2 linked regions of the Methylomagnum ishizawai genome follow. Each later gene encodes a partner of the first gene's protein in a complex. Links are inferred from orthologs where the notes say so. Each region holds a gene or a part of one and is shown in the gene's direction. Other genes may lie near its edges.

Region 1 (15,978 bases):
TTGATCATGCAGATGATATCTTCCATCTGCTCGGGATCGACCAGATCGCCCGGTAAATGGTCGTTCACCTCGGAAAAGGTGAGATACCCCTGTGCTTTGCCCTTGGCGATCAATTCTTTGATCTGAGATTGTTGCTGTTCCAGACTCATCAACCCAACCCGCTCGGCTATTTATGGTGAGACTTTCCTATACCCAAATTCCCCATGAGTTCCCAAATCGCACAAACCTATCGCTTGCCTCCCGTTATTTGATTTCCCCCAACAAAGTCAATAATTCTTCCCGCTCCTCGGAGCTTAAGACCGTCAATGGCTTGCTTTGCAGTTCATCGTACCTCTGGGCTTTGAGTTGCTTTTCGAGCTTCAACAGGGTATCGGCAAAGACTTCCGGTATTTTCTCGGGCGACACCTGAGTATCGAAGCCCAGCAGCGCCGCGACGGTCCTGGCGTCCTGGGAATCCCGGAAATACTCCAGGATCGCGCCCGGCGTGAGGCCGGGGTGTTGGTCCAGCAGGCCGAGAATTTGGGCGGCGAGTCGGCCCCCTTTCCCGGTTTGGATCAGGTGCTGGCGGGTTGGTGCGGCGATGGCGGCGGCGAGCTGCGGATTTTGCAGGAGCAAAGCCAAACACAACCTTAACAAGGAAGGTGGGCCGCGCTTGCCGCCGCCACGCCGGGTTCCGACAAGCTTAGCCGAATTACGGGGCGATTCTAACGGCGTCTGGCCGGCCAGTTCCATCAGTCGTTTCTGCATCATTTCGCGCAGTTCGCCGGAAGGCATTTGCTTGATCAAGGGTTTGGCCTGATTGATGAGGCCCGCCTGGTCCCCGGTATTGCCGGCCATGGCCGTGAGGTTCAGCCCTTGCGTCAGCCGCTCGAAGAAATAATGCGAGAACGGCTTGGCGTTCTTGATCCGCGCCAGGAAAGCCTCGGTGCCTTCTTCCCGCACCAGCGAATCGGGATCGTGCTGCTCGGGCAGGATCAGGAAGCGCAATTGCCGCCCATCGCGCAGGGCGGGCAGGCTGGCTTCCAGGGCTTTCCAGGCCGCGTTGCGCCCCGCCGTGTCGCCGTCGAAGCAAAACACCAATTCGCCAGCGTAGCGGAATAACAGGTTGATGTGGTCGCCGGAAGTGGCGGTGCCGAGCGTGGCGACGGCGTTGGGGATGCCGAACTGCGCCAACGCGATCACGTCCATATAGCCCTCGACCACCAGGACGAATTCGGGTTTCCTGACCGCGTTCAGCAACTCATAGAGTCCATAGACTTCGTGGCTTTTTTTAAATGTGGCGGTTTCGGGGGAATTCAAGTATTTGGGCACCCCATCGCCCAGCACCCGCCCGCCGAAGCCCACCACCCGCCCGCGGCGGTCGCGGATGGGAAAGACCACGCGGTCACGGAACCAATCGTAGGCGGTGCCACCCTCCTTGACGGTGACGAGGCCCGCCGCCTTCAGCGTGTCCAGCGGGAAATCCTGGGGCAGGACGCGGTAGCCGGGTGGGGCGTAACCCAAGCGATAGCGTTGGGCGATCTCGCCAGTGACGCCGCGGCCTTTCAGGTATTCGACGGCGCGGGCGGCTTCGGGATGGGTTTTGAGCTGGGTTTGGTAGCAGCGGGCGGCCCAATCCAGCACGGCGTATAAATCGGCGGTCGGTTCCGGGCGCGGCGTGTCGGGTTTACCGGGGCGCGGTTCCTCGGGGATTTTGAGTCCGGCCGTATCGGCCAGGGTTTCCATGGCCTCGCGGAAACTCAGGCGGTCGTATTCCATCAGGAAGCCAATGGCGTTGCCGCTGGCCCCGCAGCCGAAGCAATGATAGAACTGCTTGTCGCGACTGACCGAGAAGCTGGGGGATTTCTCGTTGTGGAAGGGGCAGCGGGCTATGAAGTTGCCGCCCGAGCGCTTGAGGGGAACCCGCGCGTCGATCAGTTCGACCAGATCGACGCGGGCGAGGACTTCTTGGATGAAGTGTTCGGGAATCTTGCCGGCCATCGTTCATGATCCGGCGGGAGGCACGGTGCCCTGCGGCAGTCAGGCACCGAGCAGGCTTTTGACCCTGGCGCTGACCACGGTCATATCGGCCCGGCCCTGCATCTGGGGTTTCAGCACGGCCATCACCTTGCCCATGCCGCCGACGCCGGTGGCGCCGGTTGCGGCCAGCGCGGCCTGGATCAAGGCGTCGATCTCGGCTTCGGTGAGGGCTTCTGGGAGATAGGCTTGGATCACCGCGATCTCGGCGCTTTCAATCGCCGCCAAATCTTCGCGGCTACCCGCTTGGTATTGGACGATGGATTCACGCCGTTGCTTGATCATCTTGTCGAGCAGGGCGACGACCTGGGCATCGTCCAGGCTGATGCGCTCGTCCACTTCGCGCTGCTTGATCGCCGCCATGATCAAACGGATCACGCCCAGGCGATCCTTGTCGCCGCCTTTCATGGCGGTTTTCATGTCGGCTTGCAGGCTTTCTTTGAGGGAACTCATGGCGGGGAATCCAGGATCAGACTTGCGGACGGCCTTTGCGGAGGTTCTGCAGGGCGAAGCGTTCGCGGGAGAGCTTCTTCAGGTGGCGCTTGACGGCGGCGGCGGCTTTGCGCTTGCGCTCTTCGGTGGGCTTCTCGTAGAACTCGCGGCGACGGACTTCCGACAGGACGCCGGCTTTTTCGCAGGCCCGTTTGAAACGGCGGATGGCGATTTCAAACGGCTCGTTTTCTCTGATCTTGATCGAAGGCATGTAGCTCCCCAAAGGGTTGATAGGAAATTGACAGCCGGATATCCCGGCCCCGAATTAAAAGGGGATAATTATACGCTCTCGGCTCACGAAGGCAAAAACCAATGTTCGTACTCGGCATCGAAACCTCCTGCGACGAAACCGGCGTGGCGGTCTACCACCCGGAACAAGGGCTGCTCGCCCATGCGCTCTATAGCCAAGTGAAGACCCATGCGGAATATGGCGGCGTGGTGCCTGAATTGGCCTCCCGCGACCACGTCAAGAAGCTGATTCCCTTGATCCGCCGGGTCTTGGGCGAGGCGGGGCTGACTCAGCGGGATTTGGGCGGCATCGCCTATACGCGGGGGCCGGGGCTGGTGGGCGCTTTGTTGGTGGGGGCCGCCGTGGCCCGGAGTCTGGCCTGGACCCTGAATATCCCTTGCGTCGGCGTCCACCACATGGAAGGCCATTTGCTCGCGCCGTTATTGGAACCCGACGCGCCGGAATTCCCGTTCATCGCGCTGTTGGTGTCGGGCGGACATACCCAGTTGGTGGAAGTGGAAGGCATAGGCGGCTATCGCATCCTGGGCGAATCGTTGGACGACGCCGCCGGGGAGGCTTTCGACAAGACCGCCAAGATGCTGGGCCTTGGGTATCCGGGCGGCCCGGAAATCGCCAAGCTGGCCGATGAAGGCCGGGCGGACCGCTTCGATTTCCCGCGCCCGATGACCGACCGGCCCGGCTTGGATTTCAGCTTCAGCGGACTCAAGACCCACACTTTGACCACGCTCGCCACGACTGAAGGCACCCGCCAGGATAAGGCCGATATCGCGGCGGCGTTCCAGGCGGCGGTGGTGGATACTTTGTTGATCAAATCGCGGCGGGCCTTGCGGGAAACCGGGTTGAAGCGCTTGGTGGTGGCGGGCGGGGTCAGCGCCAACCGTCTGATGCGGGAAAAGCTGGATGATATGGCGCGGAAGGAAGGTTATCGGGTGTATTTCCCGCGCTTGGCTTTCTGCGGGGATAACGGGGCGATGATCGCCTATGCGGGTTGCCAACGCTTGTTGGCGGGCCATGTGGAACCGGCGGAAATCCGGGCGCAGCCGCGTTGGCCGTTGACCGAGTTGACGCCGCCGTAGCTCATCCAGGTTTTACCGGGTTGGACGGAAAGGCCCAATAGGGCCGTGACTTCGCATGCGGCGACCTTGCGCGACCCTTCCATGAAAAAGCCCCGGGTGCCGACGGCAATGCGCTGCCTATGCTGGGAAACCCAGTCTGGATTGACGATGAACATCAAGGCATCGCCTTCCATTGGAACTTCCCCTTCCGGCCAGACCGAACCCGCCGGATCGATGAATTCGGGCCAGATCATGTAGAGGCGATCACGCCGGGGATCGTCATCCGCATATAGGAAATCCCAACGGGTATGCTGGCGTGGCGGGGTACTCCGCCCCCCTTCGGCAGGACTGAAAAAACGATAGCGGACATGGAAATCGGGTTGCCGGTGTCCGCTATAGGTTCGCATGAACGCCGCCCCCTATCGCAGAGTTAGGCCGAGCCAGCTTGGCTTTACCAGCGGTTGGGCTGACCACTTAGCCACCTCATGCGATTGTAGTACTGCGCCTCATTGATTTCCCAGCGCATAGTTCTTGTACCAGAAATGCGTTGTGTGTATCCCTCAACGCCACTGCATGCTGGGCCAGTTTCAGCCACAACAGCCTTGTTGCCCATGACAAGCTTCCATGCAGGACAAACGCGCTGAGCGATATGCAACACATCAACAATGAGTTCGGGCCAAGTTCTTGCGCGGTGTTCGACTAGAAAGCTAGTGTGTTCGACCCTTTCTTCCCACATGATGAAACGTTCACGCTCCAACTCCAGAGCGGTAAAACCCGCGAGCCGCTCTAACTTTTTCAAGAACACTCCATGATGTGGGCCGACATACATCACCGACCAATATGATTGAAGTGCCATAGCGAGCACGTCCTAACCCTTCTTATTGCCGATCTTGCTCTCTTCGCCCTTGAGCAAGCGTTCGATATTGCCCTTATGCCGCCAGAACAACAGGGCGCTCATCACCACGGCGACGGCGGTCAGCGCGGGCGACTGCCCCGCCCACAGCCAGACATAGACCGGGGCCAAAGCCGCCGCCACCAAGGCCGACAGCGAGGAATAGCGGAAGGCGAAGGCCACACCGATCCAGGTCGCCAGCGCCGCCGCGCCGACCCCCCAAGCGAACCCGCTCAAAATCCCCAAGGCCGTGGCGACGCCCTTCCCGCCCTTGAAGCCGAAGAACACCGGGAACAAATGGCCGATGAACGCGGCCAGCCCCACCAATCCCACAACCATGGGTTCCGCGCCCAATCCCTTGGCGATCAACACCGGGATCAAGCCTTTCAGCGCATCGCCCAGCAGGGTGATGATGGCGGCTTTCTTGCCGCCGAGGCGCAGCACATTGGTCGCGCCGGGATTCTTGGAGCCCTCCTCGCGGGGGTCGGGCAGATCGAACAGGCGGCTGACCAGCACCGCGCTGGACAAGGAACCCAACCCATAGGCCAAAGGAATCAAAATCCATTCCAACATCGCAGCACCACCCCGGTTGTAAAATTCGATCTTTTTATGCTACCAATTCCGCACACTCAACACAGGACGGATTGGCGATGGACATTATATTTCTCCGGGGTTTGCGGATCGAGACGGTGATCGGCCTCTACGATTGGGAGCGCAAAACCAAGCAGGCCGTGATCCTGGACTTGGAAATGGCCACGGATATCCGGCCCGCCGCCGCGTCCGACGATATCGCCCATACCGTCGATTACAAGGCGGTGTCGCGGCGGCTGATCAGCTTCGTCGAAACCAGCGGCTGCCTCCTGGTCGAAACCCTGGCCGAGCGCATCGCCGGGATCGTGATCGAGGAATTCGGCGTGCCCTGGCTGCGGCTGACCTTGAATAAGCGGGGCGCGATCCAGGGCTGCGACGTGGGCCTCGTGATCGAGCGCGGACACAAGCCGGGACATGCCTGAGGTTTTCCTAGGGCTGGGCAGCGCCCGCGACCGGGAACGCCACCTCCCCGCCGCGCTGGCCGAATTGGCGCGGCTGTTCGGCCCCTTGCGGGTGTCCAGCCTCTACGAAACAGCGGCGGTCGGTTTCGAGGGACCGGCTTTTCATAACCTCGTGGTCGGTTGCGAGACCGCGCTGTCCCCCGCCGAACTCCTCCCCTTGCTCAAAGCCATCGAAGACCGGCAGGGCCGGGTCCGACAAGCCGACCCGCCCGTGCCGCCGACCCTGGATATCGATTTGCTGCTCTACGGCGATGTGGTGATGGAAGAAGGCAAGTTGAAGCTACCCCGCGGGGATATCCTGCGCCATGCCTTCGTGCTGGAACCCTTGGCGGAAATCGCCCCGGACCACCGGCATCCGGTCGATGGCCGCCGCTATGCCGAACTGTGGGCGGCGTTCGACAAGGCCGGATTGGTTCGGACCCGGCTCCCGGCCCCCTGGTGCAAGGAATAGCGGGCGTTATAGGACCGCGCCGGGCGCGAACTGCGCGAACCACTGGCCCGCGCCCGCAGGCGTTTCGGCATCGTAATACAAAGACATCAGCCGAAGCCGCCCAGCCTTCCCCAATTCCGGTCCCGGCAACAAGCCATGGAAGCCCAGACCGCCCAGCAGTTGATGGGTGGTGGTGAGGAACAAGCGCGACAGGCAACCATCCCGCACCATGGTTTCCAACATCCGCGGCCCGGCGACGAGATACGGGGTACGATAGCCCAGACCGCCCAATTGGCGGGTCAGGGCACCGCCTTCCACCGTCTTCCCCGCGCCCGCGACCAGCACTTCGTAGCCTCGATCCCGCCAATACGCGACCTTGCCCGGATCGGCCTGGGTGCCGGTGGCGATATAACAGGTCTGGCCGTGGGCGCGGAGCGATGGCGGCAGCGGGAAATCCAGGCTGGCGCTGGCGACCACCACGGCGGGCTGCGGCGGCAAGCCCTGGGCCTCGCGCCAAGCGGGCAGATCGTGCCCGGCTTCGTGCGCCCCGACTTGCAGGATGTTTCCCAGCCGCCCCGCCGCCAGCGCCCGCAAATAGCCGCCATGGGTGACAAGGCAATCGGCCTGGGCGTGCAATTCCAGGAACAGCCGGAAATCGTTGGGCGAGGTCAGGCGCTTGGGCAGATAGGTCTTGCCCCCGGCGTCTTCCAGGGCGATGCGGCCATCCAGGCTGCTGACGAAATTGGCGTAGACGAAGGGAGCCGCCGGACTGCCCAGCCGGTGCAGGCCGAGACCGAGATACAACCCTTCCAAGCCGACGGTGGCGGAACGCGGCGGGAAAAGACCTAGCAGTTGGGGAAACCGGGGCATGGGGAAATCTCCGGGACCGGGGTGGTTCAATGTCCCCCTCCCTCGCGGATGACGTGATAAAACCGGACTTGTCGCAAAACTCGATCCTTAGCTTGAGGTTATCATTGATTGGCCCCGGACGGCTTCGATCCGGGGAAAACCGCCGAGCGGACAGGCACCAGCGGGCATGGAATCCCAATCTTCCCACGAACGCCCCGGATTAGCCCATGCCATTGGCGGACCCGCCCGAACCCCTGTACCTGCTCGCAGCCTGCCCGGACTGGAACCCACCCCATCCGCCCGGCTTCAAATGCCTGGACCGGACCCTGGGAACCCACCCCTTGGCATGGATACTCGCCACCCGGCCCGCCGGGCTGGTGCTGGACGGCGACGCGCCGGAATCCGAGGGGCTGGAACTGCTGGCCGCGATCCGGCACCGCCCGGAACTCGACGCGACCCGCTTGTTCCTGCTGTCACGCTCCCCCGCGACCCGCGCCACGGCCTACGCTCTCGGGGCCGACGAATGCTTGCCAAAGCCCTGTACGCCGGAACAACTGACCGAAGCGTTCCACCAACACGGGCGTTTCGAGTTGACCTTCTGGGGAGTGCGCGGCACCCTGCCCATCCCCGGTCCCAAGACCCTGAAATATGGCGGCAACACCTCCTGCGTCGGCCTCCGCATCGGCGGGCACCGCCGCTTCGTATTCGACGCCGGCACGGGACTGCGGATGTTGTCCAACCACCTGATGGGCACCGACGGGGGCCGCTTCGACGGGCGGATTTTCATTTCCCACCCGCATTGGGACCATTTCAACAGCCTGCCGTTTTTCCAGCCGCTGTATTTTCCCGGCAACCATATCGTCCTGCACGGCCCGCCCCAGGGCGAGCGCAGCCTCCGGGATTTGATCGACGACCAGATGGACGGGATTTTCTTCCCGATCACGGTCGGGGCGTTCCAGGCCGAGGTGGAATACCTGGACCTGTGGGAAGGGGTGCATCGCTTCGACGGAGTGCGGGTCGAGGCCAAACGCCTATGCCATCCGGGGCATTGCCTCGCCTATCGGGTCGATTATCAAGGCCGCTCGGTCGCCTATGTGACCGACAACGAGTTGGGCGCGCGTGGCCCGGACGATACCTCGCTACGGGAATTGATCGGCTTCCTGGACGGCGTCGATGTGCTGATCCACGATTGCACCTATTTCGACGACGAATACCCCAAGCGGGTGAATTGGGGCCATTCCAGCATCGGACAGGCCAGCCGCTTGGCCCACGCGGCCGGTGTCCGCTATTTCTACCTGTTCCACCACGACCCCGACCACAGCGACGCCGATATCGAGCGGAAGCTGGCGCTGGCCGAGCGGCACCTACACGGCCTGGGCTCCAGCACCCGCTGCCGCATCGCGGGCGAGGGCGATAGCCTGCGGATCGACCGCTTGGCCTGAAGCTTGGGGCGCTAATGCCCGCGGACCGGCTCCGGCGTCGCGGGCGGGGACCGCTCCGCCGCCGCCGGACACTCGCCCCGGAAATAAGCCCAGGCCTCGCAACGCCGTCCGCTGTCCGGCTCGACGCAGATCGTGCCGGTCGGGACGCCGTGGGTCAGGATGGGTTCGGTACGCCAACCGTCGGCGGCGCATTTGACATCGGCGGGATTGGCCAATCGCGCCCTCGCGGGCGGCTCCTGGGAAACCGCCGTTCCTCCACAGGCGCTCAGCAGCAAAGCCAGCAGCGCGCCCCATCGCATTCCCCGTCGCATAGGAACCTCCTCGATGGCCCACGCCTAGGGCATGGGCTTGGCCTGGGTGATCGGGAAAATGGCCGCGTTCGCGGCCCGTATCCGTTTGCTGTAGGTCTTTTCAGCCTTGGGAACGGACGCGGTGCCGATGTTCAAGCCCTCGTCGATGAATTCCATGGTCCGTTGCCCGCCCGAGGTCTGGCCGATACGCACTTTGCGTAGCTGCGCGACCTGGCCCGGTAGCCGCTTGCCGTTATAGGCGGCTTGCCCATTCTGGAAAGCCTGGGTGGCCGTCCCCGTGGACGCAGTGGCGGACAGGGCACCGCTGGCGGCCTGCGCCTGGGTTGCCGGTTTCGCGCTGGCGAACCAATCGGTGGGCAGATAGGCATAATCCCAATAATAGGAAAGATTATCCTCGTCCGATTCCTGCACCACGTTCTCCTCGTCCACCGACAAAGCCACGTAATAAATCCCCGCCTGAATCTTGTTGGAATTCTCGTCGTAGTTCACATTGAACGGCAAGGGCGGCGGGTTGGAAAAATCATCGCGGGAAACCGCCTGGTTCGGAGCCAAGTCCTGGCCAATCGTATCGCTCGCCACCACCCAATAACCGCCGGAGAAATCGATCAACTCCAGCTTGACCGTCCAACCGCCCGGCGCGGTCTGGGCACCGTAGTTGTAGATATCGTAGCTCAGGTAAGCCTCACCGGCGCTATCCCAATAGGTATACCAGTTATCGATATAAAGATCGGGCAAACCATTAGTCAGAGGGACGGCACTTTCACCGACGGAAACATTATTATCCTCGTTGGTTTCCGGTATCTCGTTGAGATCGTCCACCAAGAGGGCCAGATAATAATCGCCGGGTTCGATACGGGTGGGAAGCTGGAATTCGATACCATTGCCCTCGGCGATTTTGCGGTAGGCGCTTTCGCCGGTTTTGAGATCGAAGGGGATGGGCTCGTAGACCAGATAGAGATCGCTGGCGTTGATGACGCGGTCCTTGGACAGCATCAGGCTGACATTGGCCGCGCCTTCCGCCACCGTGGCCTGGCCGCCGTTCGAGACCTCCCATTCCAGTTGGCCGCTGCCGCCCAGGGTATAGCCCGTCACCTGCACATTCCAGCCATTGATCTGCAAATCGGCCAGCTCGCTGGCGGGCAGGGGCGGCACCGGATCGGGTGTCGGGGTAATATCGCCGTCGGGCGCGTCGTCCATCACCCACATTTGGAAAATGATGCCCTTATCGCGGATGAAGTCGTAAGGCATCCAGAAAAAGCCCTGATCACCCCAGCCCGTGCCCCAGGAATTGATGACTTTGATGGCCCCGCCATAGCGGTTGTTGTCGTAACCCACGGCGGTCACGGCGTGCAAGCCGTGCGGCCCGTTGTTGCTGCCGGCGTCGGAGTTGTAGACCGAATCCGTCCCTTGCAGATGGTAGAACTGGTCGTAGACCTTGATCCCCAACACCACCGGGCGGCGCTGGGCCAGCGCGGCTTTCAGACCTTGCAGGTCTTCCACCCGCTTGTAATCCAAACCCTTGAATTTCGGCCCTTCCTCCAACGCCGCCAGATCGGGCTGGGTCCAGTAATCCCGATCCGAATAAGGCATGGTGGCCAGCGTGGCCGCGCCCTTGCCCGCCGCCGGTCCCTGGCCGATCACCACATCCAGCGCGTCGTAAATCTGCGAGCCGTTGTCCTCGCCGCCGTTGATCTGGTTGTAGAGATAGGCCGGGCTGAACAAATGCGCGACCGTATCGAGCGACCAGCCCAATTCCACTTCTTCCTGATAGCTCTTCAAGGCATAGGCCACGGCCCAGGCCACGCAACTGCCTTGCTGACCCTGGTCGCCGGGCAGCGGGAAGCTGGGGCTGAGGTCCACCGAAGGCGGTTCGGTGGGCGCGGTACCGGTCGAGCCGTAGACATTGGTGGAAAGATGGGAGCTGTCGTAGCCGGAATAGGTCTTGCCGTCGAGGGTCTGCCCGCCGGTGCCCTTGTCGCCGTTGTCGGGCTGGACCAGGATTTGCACTTCGGCCTCGGGGCTGAACAACCGGCCATCGCTGACCCGGTAGGGCAATGTGAGGGTGCCTTGGAATCCGGCGGCGAAAGCGACATAGAGCAACCCGGTTTTGGAATCGACGTAGGCGCTGGTATAGCCGGTGCCCTGGGCGGGCGCGGTCAATTCATAGCTCAGGGTGTCGTTGTCGGGATCACTGCCCGAGAGTTGCAATTGCAGATAGGGCACCGCCGAGTCGGCGGTCTGGCTCAGGGCGTGGGCGGTGGGGGCGCGGTTGGCGGTGGCCACGACGACGCTGATATTGGCGCTGTTGTTGGCGGGGTTGGAATCGCGTTTGGCCGATTTCACGCTGGCGCTACTGTCCAGCCCGCCCTCGGCCTGCGGCGTCACCAGGATCGACCAGGCCGCGCTGGTGCCGGGCCGCAGCCGCTTGAGCTTGCAGGTGATACGGTGTTGGCGGCGGGCCTTGGGGCTGGCGAAGCGGCAACCGGGCGAAGCCGATCTGAACACCGCCCCGGCAGGCAAGGTATCGGTCAGCACCACGCCCAGGGCGGCTTTGGGACCGGGATTGGCGACGGTCAGCGCATAGGTCAGGTTTTCACCCACCGCGACCGGATTGGGGGTGGCCTCCAGGGTCAAGGCGAGGTCGGCACCCGTGGCCCCGCCGGGCAGCCAAGGCAGGGTCAACAGGGCCAGCAGCAAACGTGGGTTCATCGCTTTGTTCATCCTATCCTCCTTGGTTGTAAAAGCTTGATCCTAGCGATGCGCCCGGCCCTGGCGGACCGGGAAGGCGGAAACCCAAGCCGGTGGCGGGGCTTGCGGCAACCGGGTCGCGTTATCGTCTAGGACGGCGGCGCGACCCCGGAGACGAAATAGCGCGTCATGGCGTCGGCGTCGAACTGGTCGGCCAGGAAAAACGGCTCGCGCCCCCGATAGGCGCATAACCGGATCAACGCCTCGCGGCGGGCCGCGAACGCGGCCCGGAACCGCTCCCGGAGCGCCGGACGCATCAACAAACGCCGCCGCGCTCCGGTTTCCGGGTCTTCGATAGCCACCAGCCCGAATTGTGGCAGCCGCTGGTATTCGGCGCTATCCCACACCACCACCGGCACCACATCGTGCCGCACCAGCGCATCCAGCAGCCCTTCGGCCCAAGCCAGCGGGAAATGGAAATCCGAGACCAAAAACACCAGCGCCCGCCGTTTGCCCAGGTGCGGCGCGGCTTCCAACAATCCCCCGGCGGAACGACCCGTCGGCGTGAAATCCTTCAGCCGGGCTTCGAGTTCCGGCCCCGCGCCCTTGTGGAAGCGGCAGGGCAGGCACAGTTCCCAGCGGATACCCTCGTCGCAACCGATGAACCCGAACCCATCGCCGCTCCGGTAGGCGGAATAGGCGCAAGCGGCAGCGAACCGGGCGAGCAGATCGAGCTTGGCGGCGCTACCCCGGAACCCCATCGAGGCGGAAAGATCGGCCAGTACATAAACCGGAATGGAACAGCGCTGACGGAAAGTGCGGGTCAATAATTGCCCGAACGGATCGCGCAGGCTGGCGCGGAAATCGAGATGGCGCGGATCGGGATGGGCCAGGAACGGCGCATGGCCCGCGAATTCGTGGCCGCCGCCGAAACGGGCACCGACATGGCCGCCCGGATGCAAGCCCGCCGTGCGCCAACCGACGGCATAATGGAATTCCGGGATCACGGCGCGGCCACCCGGCCCAGGATGCCCGCCATCAATTCGCCGATCACGGCCTCGCGGCGCAGTTCGTAGACCGGGGCGAGGAACACCCGGTGCGCCGTGGTCTCGACGAACACCCGCTGGATATCCTCCGGCAGCAGATAATCGCGCCCGTCCAGCCAAGCCGCCACCCGCGCCGCCCGCATCATCATGCTCATGCCGCGGGGACTGGCCCCGGCCAGGATCAATTGGTCCATCTGCACACCGTCCAGCCTCACGCCGTAATCCTGGGGCTTGCGGGTGGCCTGCCAGAGATCGAGCGCGTAGCGTTGCAGGGTCGGGCTGGCCTGGATGCCGTTCTGGATGGCGCGGGCGATATCGGGAATCTCGCGGTGGGCCAGGACGCCGGGCCGGACGTTCTCGATCAGCCGGTCCACATCGTGGAACCGCGGCTCGAACATCAGGGCCAGCCGCAGATCGGGATCGTCCGGCGTCTCGATATGCAGTTCCATCATGAAGCGGTCGCGGGCCGCCGAGGGCATCTCGAAGGTTTCCTCCTTCTCCACCCGGTTGCGGTCGGCGAACACCTGGAGATAGGGAAACACCTGCTCGCGGTTGAAAGCCGTGACGCTACGCTCCGCCATCACCCGCAACAACAGCGAATGCACCTGGGGCCGGGCGCGGTTGACCTCGTTGAAGAAGAACACCGACAGGCTTTCCCCGTGCTTGAGGATGGGGCCGGGATCGACCCTGGGCTTGCCTTGCTCGTCGATATAGGTGTGGTAGACCAGATCGTTGGGCATCAGGTCGATGGTGCCCTCGATGCGCTCGTAAACCCCGCCCAAACCCCGCGCCACCGCCCGCAGCAAGGTGGTCTTCCCCACCCCGACATCGCCTTCCAGCATCACATGGCCGCGGGCGAAGACCGCGACGGTGATCTGGCGCACGGCGTGGTCGAGTCCCACCACGGCCTTATGGATTTCGCGCTCGAACGCCAGGGCGCGGTCGCGCCATTCGGCGAGCAGGCGGTCTTTGTCGAAGCTGGGATTCGGATTCGGTTCGGCGGCTGGCATGGAGGCTATCGGCGGGTGGCGGTCGGGACGGATAGTTTAGCGCCCAACAACAAAAACCCCGCATCAGCGGGGTTTCGCGGGGTCCGGGCCGGAAGGCGGGCTTCAGGCTTTGGAGGCCGGGCTGGGAATCAGATCGTCGAAGCGCTTGACTTGGTCCTGGCCGAAGTAGATCAATTGCAGGCCGATATCGAGCAGCAATTGGTGCAGCTTGGTGAACTTGTAGATGCTGTACACCAGATAGCCCAGGGCCGCGATGCCAATCCCCCCGGCGACCGCCACCGGCAGGCCCAGTCCCTGGAACAGATGGATGATCTGGAACATGACATCCAAAGGCAGGACCAACAGCACGCCGAAATAGACCAGCATCATGAAGGTGAACATCACAAAAACGATGAACTTGAAGACCTTCGCCAGAATCGCTTCTGTTTTCATGGATAGATTTTCCTCTTATGGGTTCAATGCGATGGAGTCGGGAATTCTGGAATAGCGGCCAGCGGCGGGCGGAAACCTGTCCCCCGGAAAAACAAAAAGCCGTGGCGTTCCCGGCTTCCTGGATTGGGGCTATTCAAAACCGGGGCATTCTAGCACAAGGCATGTCCCCGGATGCCCGGAAGCCCCTGGGAAAAGACCGTTTCCCGCGATGAGCGATACGGGGGCCGGGGTGTTGCCGGACCTGAACGCCGACCCTGGGCCGGGACGGCGGAAGCCTGGGGATTTTGACCTAAAATGGCCGTTTCCCCGGACCCCAACCGACCTGGGTCCGCCGTGTCTCCCAACATCCAACACCCCCTCCTCCCATGACCGACCTTCAACGCATATTCGAACAATACCAACAGGGCACGCTCGATCTCGACGGTTTGCGGCGGGCCGTGGGCCTTTACGCGGAGCGCGGGGCGGAAGCCCGGAGCGCACTGGCCATCCGGTTGCACGCCGAATATTCGGCGGGGCGCTTGACGGCGTCCGCCTACTTCGCCTTGGAACCCTGGGCGCGCGGCGGCGCGGACCCGGCGGCACCGACGGTGGTGGTGGGCGACGCGCTGGACGAAGACCGCACCTTCGCGCTGGGTTTGGCCGAAGCCACCCTGGTGGTCGGCGGCCCGCCAGACGATGCGCCGACCCTGGTGGTCGGCGCTCCGGGAAACGATGACGCGACCCTGTTGGTTGCCGCCGCGGAACCGACCGTGGTGGTTGGTACCCGTCTGGACGACATGCCCTCCCCGGCCCACGCCGAGGCGGATAGCCCCCGGATCGCGCCCGATCCGGCGGGCGACGATCCAACCTGGGCGCTGCCCCTGGCCGAGGCCACGCTGGCGGTGGGGAACCCCGACGACGCCACGGCGGTGGCGGGTCATTCCGCCAGTCCCACGCCACCGCCAGCCCTCCCCAAGCACCGCACCGAAGCCACCTACGGCACCCAGGCCGCCACCCGCGCCCAACCCCACCCCACACCCCGCGCCGACCGGCCCTTGCAAATCGGCATGATGCTGAAAGAGCGCTTCGTGCTGGAAGAAGTGATCGGCGGCGGCGGCATGGGCACGGTGTTCAAGGCGCTGGATATGCGCAAAAGCGAAGCCCGCGACCGCGAACCCTATGTGGCGCTCAAGGTGCTGAACCCCGAATTCCGCGACAACCCCATCGCCTTGATCGCCTTGCAACGCGAGACCAAACGGGCGCAGACGCTATCCCATCCCAACATCATCAATGTGTTCGACTTCGACCGCGACGGCGGCCATGTCTTCATGTCGATGGAATATCTCGATGGCCGCCCACTCAACCAGATGATCCGGGAAACACCCGGCGGGATGCCGTTCAAACAGGCTTGGCCACTGATCCGGGCCATGGCCGACGCGCTGGGTTACGCCCATAGCAAGGACGTAGTGCATTCCGATTTCAAACCGGGCAATGTGTTCCTGGACAGCCATGGCGAGGTGCGGGTGTTGGATTTCGGCATCGCCTGCGCGGCGGGCCGGGTAGAGAAGGCGGGCGCGGACGCCACCATCTTCAACGCCCGCGACCTGGGGGCGCTGACCCCGGCCTATGCCAGTTTGGAGATGATCCAGCGCCAAGACCCCGATCCCCGCGACGATTTGTACGCCCTGGGCTGCGTCGCCTACGAATTGCTGACCGGGAAACATCCCTACGGCAAGCTGGCCGCCGACAAGGCCTTGGAATTGAACATACAGGCCAAGCCGGTGCCGGGGCTGAACCGCAAGCAATGGCGCGGCTTGCAGCGGGCCATCGCCTTGAAGCGGGAAGACCGGGTGGCTTCCGCCGCCGAGTTCATCAAGGATTTACAGGTACGCACGCCCGCGTTCTACGCCTTGTGGACGCTGGCCCTGGTGGCGGCGGGCAGCAGTGGGGCCAGTGTTTATTTCAGCCTGTTCGCGCCCCAGGAAACGCCCAAGGTGGCGGTCCAGCTCAGCGAGGACCAGCGCCAGCAAATCG
Region 2 (6,060 bases), 2.3 Mb from region 1 along the record:
CAAACCCAGCCCCGAACCCTGCCCAAAGAATTGCACCGCGCCCAGGAAGTGCGGGCCATGGACCGCTACGCTATCGACATCCTGGGCATTCCGGGGCTGGAACTGATGCGTCGGGCCGGTGCCGCTGCCTTCGCGGCGCTGTGCGAGCGCTGGCCCACAGCGCGGACCCTCTCGGCCATCTGCGGGGCTGGCAACAACGGCGGCGATGCCTATGTGGTGGCGCGGCTGGCCCATGAGGCGGGCTGGGATGTCCGGGTCTATCCGGTCGCGCCTCTGGCGGGGTTGAAGGGCGATGCGCTGGCGGCTTATCAGGAATACCGGACGGCGGGCGGCGCGGTGCTGGATTTCATCCCGGCGGATTTCGAGGGCGCGGAAATCCTGGTGGACGGCCTGTTCGGCACCGGGCTGGACCGCGAGGTCGAGGGCTTGTTCGCCGAGGTCATCCGCGCCGTCAACCGCTTCCGGGGCAAGGTGCTGGCCTTGGATATTCCTTCCGGCCTGTGCGCCGATACCGGGGCGGCGCTGGGCGTAGCGGTGCGGGCCGCTGTCACGGTCAGCTTCATCGGCCTGAAACAGGGTTTGTGTACCGGCGAGGGACTGGAATACGCGGGCGAACTGGTGTTCGCCGATTTGGAGACCCCGCCCATGGTGAAACACGCGGTCAAGCCTTCGGCCCTGTTGCTGCCGCCCTTGGCGCAGGGGTTGCCGCCGCGTCCGCGCTATGCCCACAAGGGCCATTTCGGCCATGTGCTGGTGCTGGGCGGCGAACAGGGCTATAGCGGCGCGGCGCGGCTGGCGGCGGAAGCGGCGGCGCGGGTCGGGGCTGGGCTGGTGAGCCTTGGCACCCGCCCGCAACACGCGGCTTTCCTGAATCTGGACCGGCCCGAACTCATGTGCCACGGCGTCACCCGGCGCGACGAGGCGCAAGACCTGCTGGGCCGGGCCACGGTGGCGGCGGTGGGACCGGGACTGGGGCGTTCGGACTGGGCGGCGCTGTTGCTGGATGCCGCCATCGACAGCGGCCTGCCCTTGGTGGTCGATGCCGACGCCCTCAACCTCCTGGCCGCGCAGCCGCGCCGCTGCGAGCGCTGGGTCTTGACCCCGCATCCGGGCGAGGCCGGGCGCTTGCTCGGGACCGGCACGGCGGCGGTGCAGCGCGACCGCTATGCCGCCGCCCGCGCCTTGCAGGACCGCTATGGCGGCGTGGTGGTGCTGAAGGGCTCGGGCACGCTCATCGTCGGCGCGGACGAATTGCCCAGGGTGTGCATCGCGGGCAATCCCGGCATGGCTAGCGGCGGCATGGGCGATGTGCTGACCGGGGTGGTCGCGGGGCTGTTGGCCCAGGGTTTGGAGCCGCTGGAAGCCGCCACCCTGGGCGTGCGCCTCCATGCCGCCGCCGGTGACGAAGCCGCCCGCGATGGCGAGCGTGGCCTGTTGGCGGGCGATTTGATGGCTCCCTTGCGCCGCTGGGTGAACCGATGAATGCGGTCCTGGACCTGCCCGACGAGGCCGCCACCCTCGAATTCGCCGCCCGGCTCTACCGCCATCTGCCGCCGGGCTGCCTGGTCTATCTGCACGGCAATCTCGGCGCGGGCAAAACCACCTTTGTGCGCGGTTGCCTACGCTCGACCGGCTTCACCGGCGCGGTGAAAAGCCCGACCTTCACCCTGGTCGAGGAATACGCGCTGCCCGACCGCACCTTGTTCCATTTCGACCTATACCGGCTGAACGACCCGGAGGAACTGGAATGGATGGGTATCCGCGATTATCTCCGGCCCGGAGCCACCTGTTTCATCGAATGGCCCGAACGCGGCGCGGGACTCCTGCCGGGGGCCGACCTGGATATCCGCCTGGAAATCCTGGGGCCAAGCCGCCGCGCCACGTTGGCGGCGACGAGCGAACAGGGCAGGGCGATCCTGGCCGCGTGGGCGGCGGGGTGATGGAGTCGCCCCGGTGATTCGGTTTTGCGTAATAAGTCCCGCTCGAAAGCTTGCGTAGCGTGGAATGCGCGGCTATTTTTCCCAAGCGCTTCAGGGGTATCCAACATGAACAAAAAATCGGTATGGGGTGGTTTATTGTGGCTGGCCGTGTGGGTGTCCGGGGAATCCGGCGCGGCCGCGGTCTGGGTGAAATCGGTGCAATGGGGGGCGGGGCCGCATCCGCGTTTGATGGTGGATTTTAGCGGGGTGCCGGGGTATCGGGTGATCAACTTGGGAAGCGACGCGCCGCTCGCCATCGAACTGGCCGATACCGCCCTGGCCGGGGGCTTGGCACAACCGCCCGCCGCCCATCCGGTCGCGGCCCGGATCGGCTCCTTGCCCGGCAAGGCCAAAGGCAGTCTCCGCCTCCTGGTCGAGACCAAGCGCAACGCCCCCCATCAGGCCCGCATGGAGCAATGGCCCGACCACGCCCGCCTGACCGTGGAGTGGACCCCGTCCGCCGTCCCGGCACCCGCGGCTGCTTCCACCAATTCCGCCCGCGCCCGCGCCAAACCGGTCCATTCCTTCGTGGTCGCCATCGACGCCGGGCACGGTGGCAAGGACACCGGGGCCATCGGACCCGGCGGCACCTTGGAAAAGAACGTGGTGATGGCGATTGCCCGCAAGTTGGCGTGGTATGTCCAGGCCGAGCCGGGGATGAAGGCGGTCTTGGTGCGGCGCGGCGATGAGTTCGTCGATCTGCGCCACCGCGCCGCCATCGCCCGTAAGGTGCGGGCCGATTTGTTCGTGTCCATTCATGCCGACGCCTATACCGACGGCGGGGTGAAGGGTTCCTCGGTGTATACGCTGTCGGAACACGGCGCGTCCAGCGAGGCGGCGCGGTGGCTGGCCGACAGCGAGAACGCCGCCTTGGTGGGCGGTCCCAAGCTCAAGGACAAGAACAAACTGCTGGCCTCGGTGCTGGTGGACCTGTCCAAGAACGCCACCCTGGATGCCAGCGACAAGGCGGCGGAAAAGGTATTGCGGGAACTCAGGAAGGATTTCGCCGTGCATCACGACGAAGTGCAGAAGGCCGAGTTCGCGGTGCTGAAATCGCTGGACGTGCCGTCGATGCTGGTCGAGACCGCCTTCATCTCCAACCCGGAGGAGGAACGCAACCTGACCAACAACGCCCACCAGGACCGGGTGGCGCGTTCGGTGTTCCGGGGAATCAGGGCTTATTGCGCGGAGTCGCGTCGGAGCGCGGGGGCGGCGGGGTTGCGGGTGGCGGAAGTGCCCTGAGGATTTCCCGCAGTCGATTTGCAAAAGCCCCGGTGGTGAGAGCGGGGCTTTTTTGTGCCCAAAGTGATGGGGTTTGGGTATTCAAGGGGTATTCGACGGTGGCGCAGGGGCTAGGAAACTCGATAGTTGCTCCACCAAAAATGCCGGCGCTTCTTCCGGCACGAAATGGCCGCTGTCTTCGGCGATGGCCGACTTGATAATATCGGCCTTGGCTTGCAGCGCCTTGGAAAGCTTGTCGGCAACCCCGTAGCGTCCGGCAACGGCTAGGACGGGCATGGCGAATTTCTGATCCGCATAGGCCGCGACGAACTGGGCATCGTCCAGCAAGGCGCGGTAATAATTGAACCCGGCGGTCATGCCGCCTGGGCGGGCATAATGCTTGGCATATTCGTCTATGGCCTGCGGGGTAATGGCCTGTTTTCGATGCGCCCATTGCTTGATTTGCGCCGCGATATATTCCCGCTCCCGGTTTTTGGTCAGCATCTCTGGAAAACCCGCTGCCATGTGGAATCCATAATGCCACATGCCACCCTTGGCGGAATCCATATTCTCGGTTCCGGGCGGCATGCAATCCACTAGGACCAACTTGGCTACCAATTCGGGATGGACCAGGCCGAGGACATAGGCCGCTTTGCCGCCCATGTCGTGGCCCACGACGAAGGCCGGACCCCTGCCCAAATGCTGGATCAGCGCCGCTATATCATTGGCGATAGTCGGCTTGTCATATCCCGTCCGGGTTTTTTCCGAGAGTCCCAGGCCGCGCAAATCCGGGGCGACGACGGTATATTTCCCGGCGAGCATCGGCATGATCCGGTGCCATTCATACCAAGTTTGCGGCCAGCCATGTAATAGGAGCAGCAGCGGGCCTTTTCCCATTTTTACATAATGCATTTGGATGCCATTCACCTGCGCGAATCCGCTCTTCGCGCCTTTGGGCAAGGGGTTGGCTTGGGCCGGAATAACCAGGCATGACAGGGCTAATAATAACGGGGGTATTAGTTTCTTCATGGGTGGATCGAACTGGGTGGCGGGAGTTGAACATCGGTTTTTGCGCTTTGGCGTTGGTACGCGCCAAGGCGGTCGGTGATTTGCCAATGCCCGGCGGGTTTATCGCCCTCGAAACCAGCGGGTCGGTATTGTCGGCTCACCGCCGGGTTATTGCTTGCGCCCGTTTATAATACCAGTCCCCATGTCCGCTCCGCCTTCGCTATTATGCGGCCCAGCCATAAGCGATACACATCCAGACCCCGCAGTGGCAAACACGGTACCGAAACCGCCCTCAAATGGTTAAAAACCACCTTTCCAATACCCTGAATATTCCCATGCCCGGCTTCCGCGTCGTCCTCCAATCCACCCTCCTACACCTCGCCCTCGTCGCCGCCGCCGTCCTCACCCTGTTCCCCCTGCTGTGGATGGTCGCGGTTTCCCTGATGTCGCCGGACGAGGCCAACCGCTTCCCGCCGCCGCTTTGGCCGGAACAACCCAGCCTCGCCCATTACCGCGCCCTGTTCGCCCGGCTCGATATCGCCCGCTACGCCTTCAACAGCCTCGCCGTCGCCACGGCGGTGACGGCGCTCTCGCTCCTGTTCAATGCCCTGGCCGGTTACGCCTTCGCCAAGCTGCGCTTCCGGGGCCGCGACCGGCTGTTCGGGGGCTTGCTGGCGGCGATGGTGATTCCGTCCCAGGTCGCCATGCTGCCCTTGTTCCTGCTGCTGAAAAGCCTGGGGCTGGTCAACAGCTTCGGCGGCGTCGTCGTCCCCGGACTCGCCAGTATCTTCGGCATCTTCCTGATCCGCCAATACGCGCTGTCCATCCCCGACAGCCTGCTCGACGCCGCCCGCATCGACGGCGCGGGCGAATTCCGCATCTTCTGGTCGTTGGTGCTGCCGCTGTGCCGCCCGATCCTGGTGACGCTCGCCATCTTCACCTTCATGGGCACCTGGAACGATTTCATGTGGCCCTTGGTGATCCTCACCGACAGCCAGCGCTATACCTTGCCGGTGGCCCTCGCCAACCTCATGGGCGAACGCGCGCTGGATATGGAATTGATGATGGCGGGGGCGGTGCTGACCGTGCTGCCGGTGGTGGCGTTGTTCCTGGCTTTGCAGAAGTACTACATCGAAGGCTTGGTGCTGGGCGGCGTCAAGGAATAGCCCAAACGGCGGGCACAAAAAAGCCGGGGCGAACCCCGGCTTTTTCCGTCCTTAACGGTGGCGGACGCTTACAGCGTGCCGACCGCGTTCAGTTCCTTGAACGCCTGTTCCAGGCGGGCCACCATGCTGGTTTGGGCGGCACGCAGCCAGACGCGGGGATCGTAGAACTTCTTGTTGGGCTTGTCCGCGCCGTCGGGGTTGCCGATCTGGCCTTGCAGATAGCCTTCGTTCTTCTGGTAGTACTGGCGGATGCCGTCCCAGGTCGCCCATTGGGTGTCGGTGTCGATGTTCATCTTGACCACGCCGTAGCTGATGGACTCGGCGATTTCTTCCGGGCTGGAGCCGGAGCCGCCGTGGAACACGAAGTTCAGGCTGTTGGCCGGGATGCCGAACTTCTCGGACACGTACTTCTGGGAGTTGTCGAGGATTTTCGGGGTCAGCTTGACGTTGCCGGGCGAGTACACGCCGTGGACATTGCCGAAGCTGGCGGCGATGGTGAAGTTCGGGCTGATCTTGATGAGGTGTTCGTAGGCGTAGGCCACGTCTTCCGGCTGGGTGTAGAGCGAGGCGTGGTCCGCGCCGCTGTTGTCCACGCCGTCTTCCTCGCCGCCGGTCACGCCCAGTTCGATTTCCAGGGTCATGCCCAGCTTGGCCATGCGCTCCAGGTACTTGGCGCAGATTTCGAT

Evidence for each region.
Region 2: the proteins of tsaD (region 1) and tsaE are in contact, whole or in part, in a crystal structure (PDB 6N9A), measured with the Thermotoga maritima proteins. The link is inferred for Methylomagnum ishizawai from one-to-one orthologs. Residues at the interface, in WP_004082750.1 of Thermotoga maritima: Cys10, Asp11, Arg49, His50, Leu82, Gly84, Gly135, Gly136, Glu154, Thr155, Leu156, Asp157, Asp158, Ser159, Glu162, Asp165, Lys166, Arg169, Leu170, Tyr175, Lys213, Thr214, Leu217, Tyr218, Gln221, Arg222, Asn324; in WP_004082108.1 of Thermotoga maritima: Leu37, Gly38, Lys46, Lys57, Val59, Lys60, Ser61, Thr63, Phe64, Thr65, Leu66, Met67, Val69, Pro71, Tyr82, Arg83, Leu84, Asp86, Asp88, Phe89, Asp93, Ile128, Asp130, Glu131, Arg134.

What each region holds. Positions count from the first base shown.
Region 1 is NZ_FXAM01000001.1:4,102,461-4,118,438, forward strand. What follows is about bases 1,850-4,827. They hold tsaD (tRNA (adenosine(37)-N6)-threonylcarbamoyltransferase complex transferase subunit TsaD), read left to right. Parts: upstream 1,850-2,820; coding sequence 2,821-3,834; downstream 3,835-4,827. Other genes in these bases: dnaG (DNA primase), read right to left, coding at 1,850-1,980; B9N93_RS18450 (GatB/YqeY domain-containing protein), read right to left, coding at 2,020-2,469; rpsU (30S ribosomal protein S21), read right to left, coding at 2,486-2,719; B9N93_RS24930 (hypothetical protein), read right to left, coding at 3,738-4,220; B9N93_RS24935 (hypothetical protein), read right to left, coding at 4,265-4,669. In the rest of the region: RNA polymerase sigma factor RpoD, read right to left, coding at 1-149; more of dnaG, read right to left, coding at 244-1,849; more of plsY, read right to left, coding at 4,828-5,278; folB (dihydroneopterin aldolase), read left to right, coding at 5,356-5,718; folK (2-amino-4-hydroxy-6-hydroxymethyldihydropteridine diphosphokinase), read left to right, coding at 5,711-6,208; B9N93_RS18480 (RibD family protein), read right to left, coding at 6,215-7,057; B9N93_RS18485 (MBL fold metallo-hydrolase), read left to right, coding at 7,264-8,478; B9N93_RS18490 (DUF333 domain-containing protein), read right to left, coding at 8,490-8,789; B9N93_RS18495 (CARDB domain-containing protein), read right to left, coding at 8,814-11,510; B9N93_RS18500 (DUF58 domain-containing protein), read right to left, coding at 11,627-12,484; B9N93_RS18505 (AAA family ATPase), read right to left, coding at 12,481-13,533; B9N93_RS18510 (hypothetical protein), read right to left, coding at 13,636-13,965; B9N93_RS18515 (serine/threonine protein kinase), read left to right, coding at 14,331-15,978.
Region 2 is NZ_FXAM01000001.1:1,812,508-1,818,567, forward strand. Bases 210-3,209 are described here. They hold tsaE (tRNA (adenosine(37)-N6)-threonylcarbamoyltransferase complex ATPase subunit type 1 TsaE), read left to right. Parts: upstream 210-1,478; coding sequence 1,479-1,940; downstream 1,941-3,209. Other genes in these bases: B9N93_RS08190 (NAD(P)H-hydrate dehydratase), read left to right, coding at 210-1,482; B9N93_RS08200 (N-acetylmuramoyl-L-alanine amidase family protein), read left to right, coding at 2,046-3,209. Outside these bases: more of B9N93_RS08190, read left to right, coding at 1-209; more of B9N93_RS08200, read left to right, coding at 3,210-3,221; B9N93_RS08205 (alpha/beta fold hydrolase), read right to left, coding at 3,303-4,229; B9N93_RS08210 (carbohydrate ABC transporter permease), read left to right, coding at 4,544-5,374; fbaA (class II fructose-bisphosphate aldolase), read right to left, coding at 5,443-6,060. UniProt on the Escherichia coli protein: Required for the formation of a threonylcarbamoyl group on adenosine at position 37 (t(6)A37) in tRNAs that read codons beginning with adenine.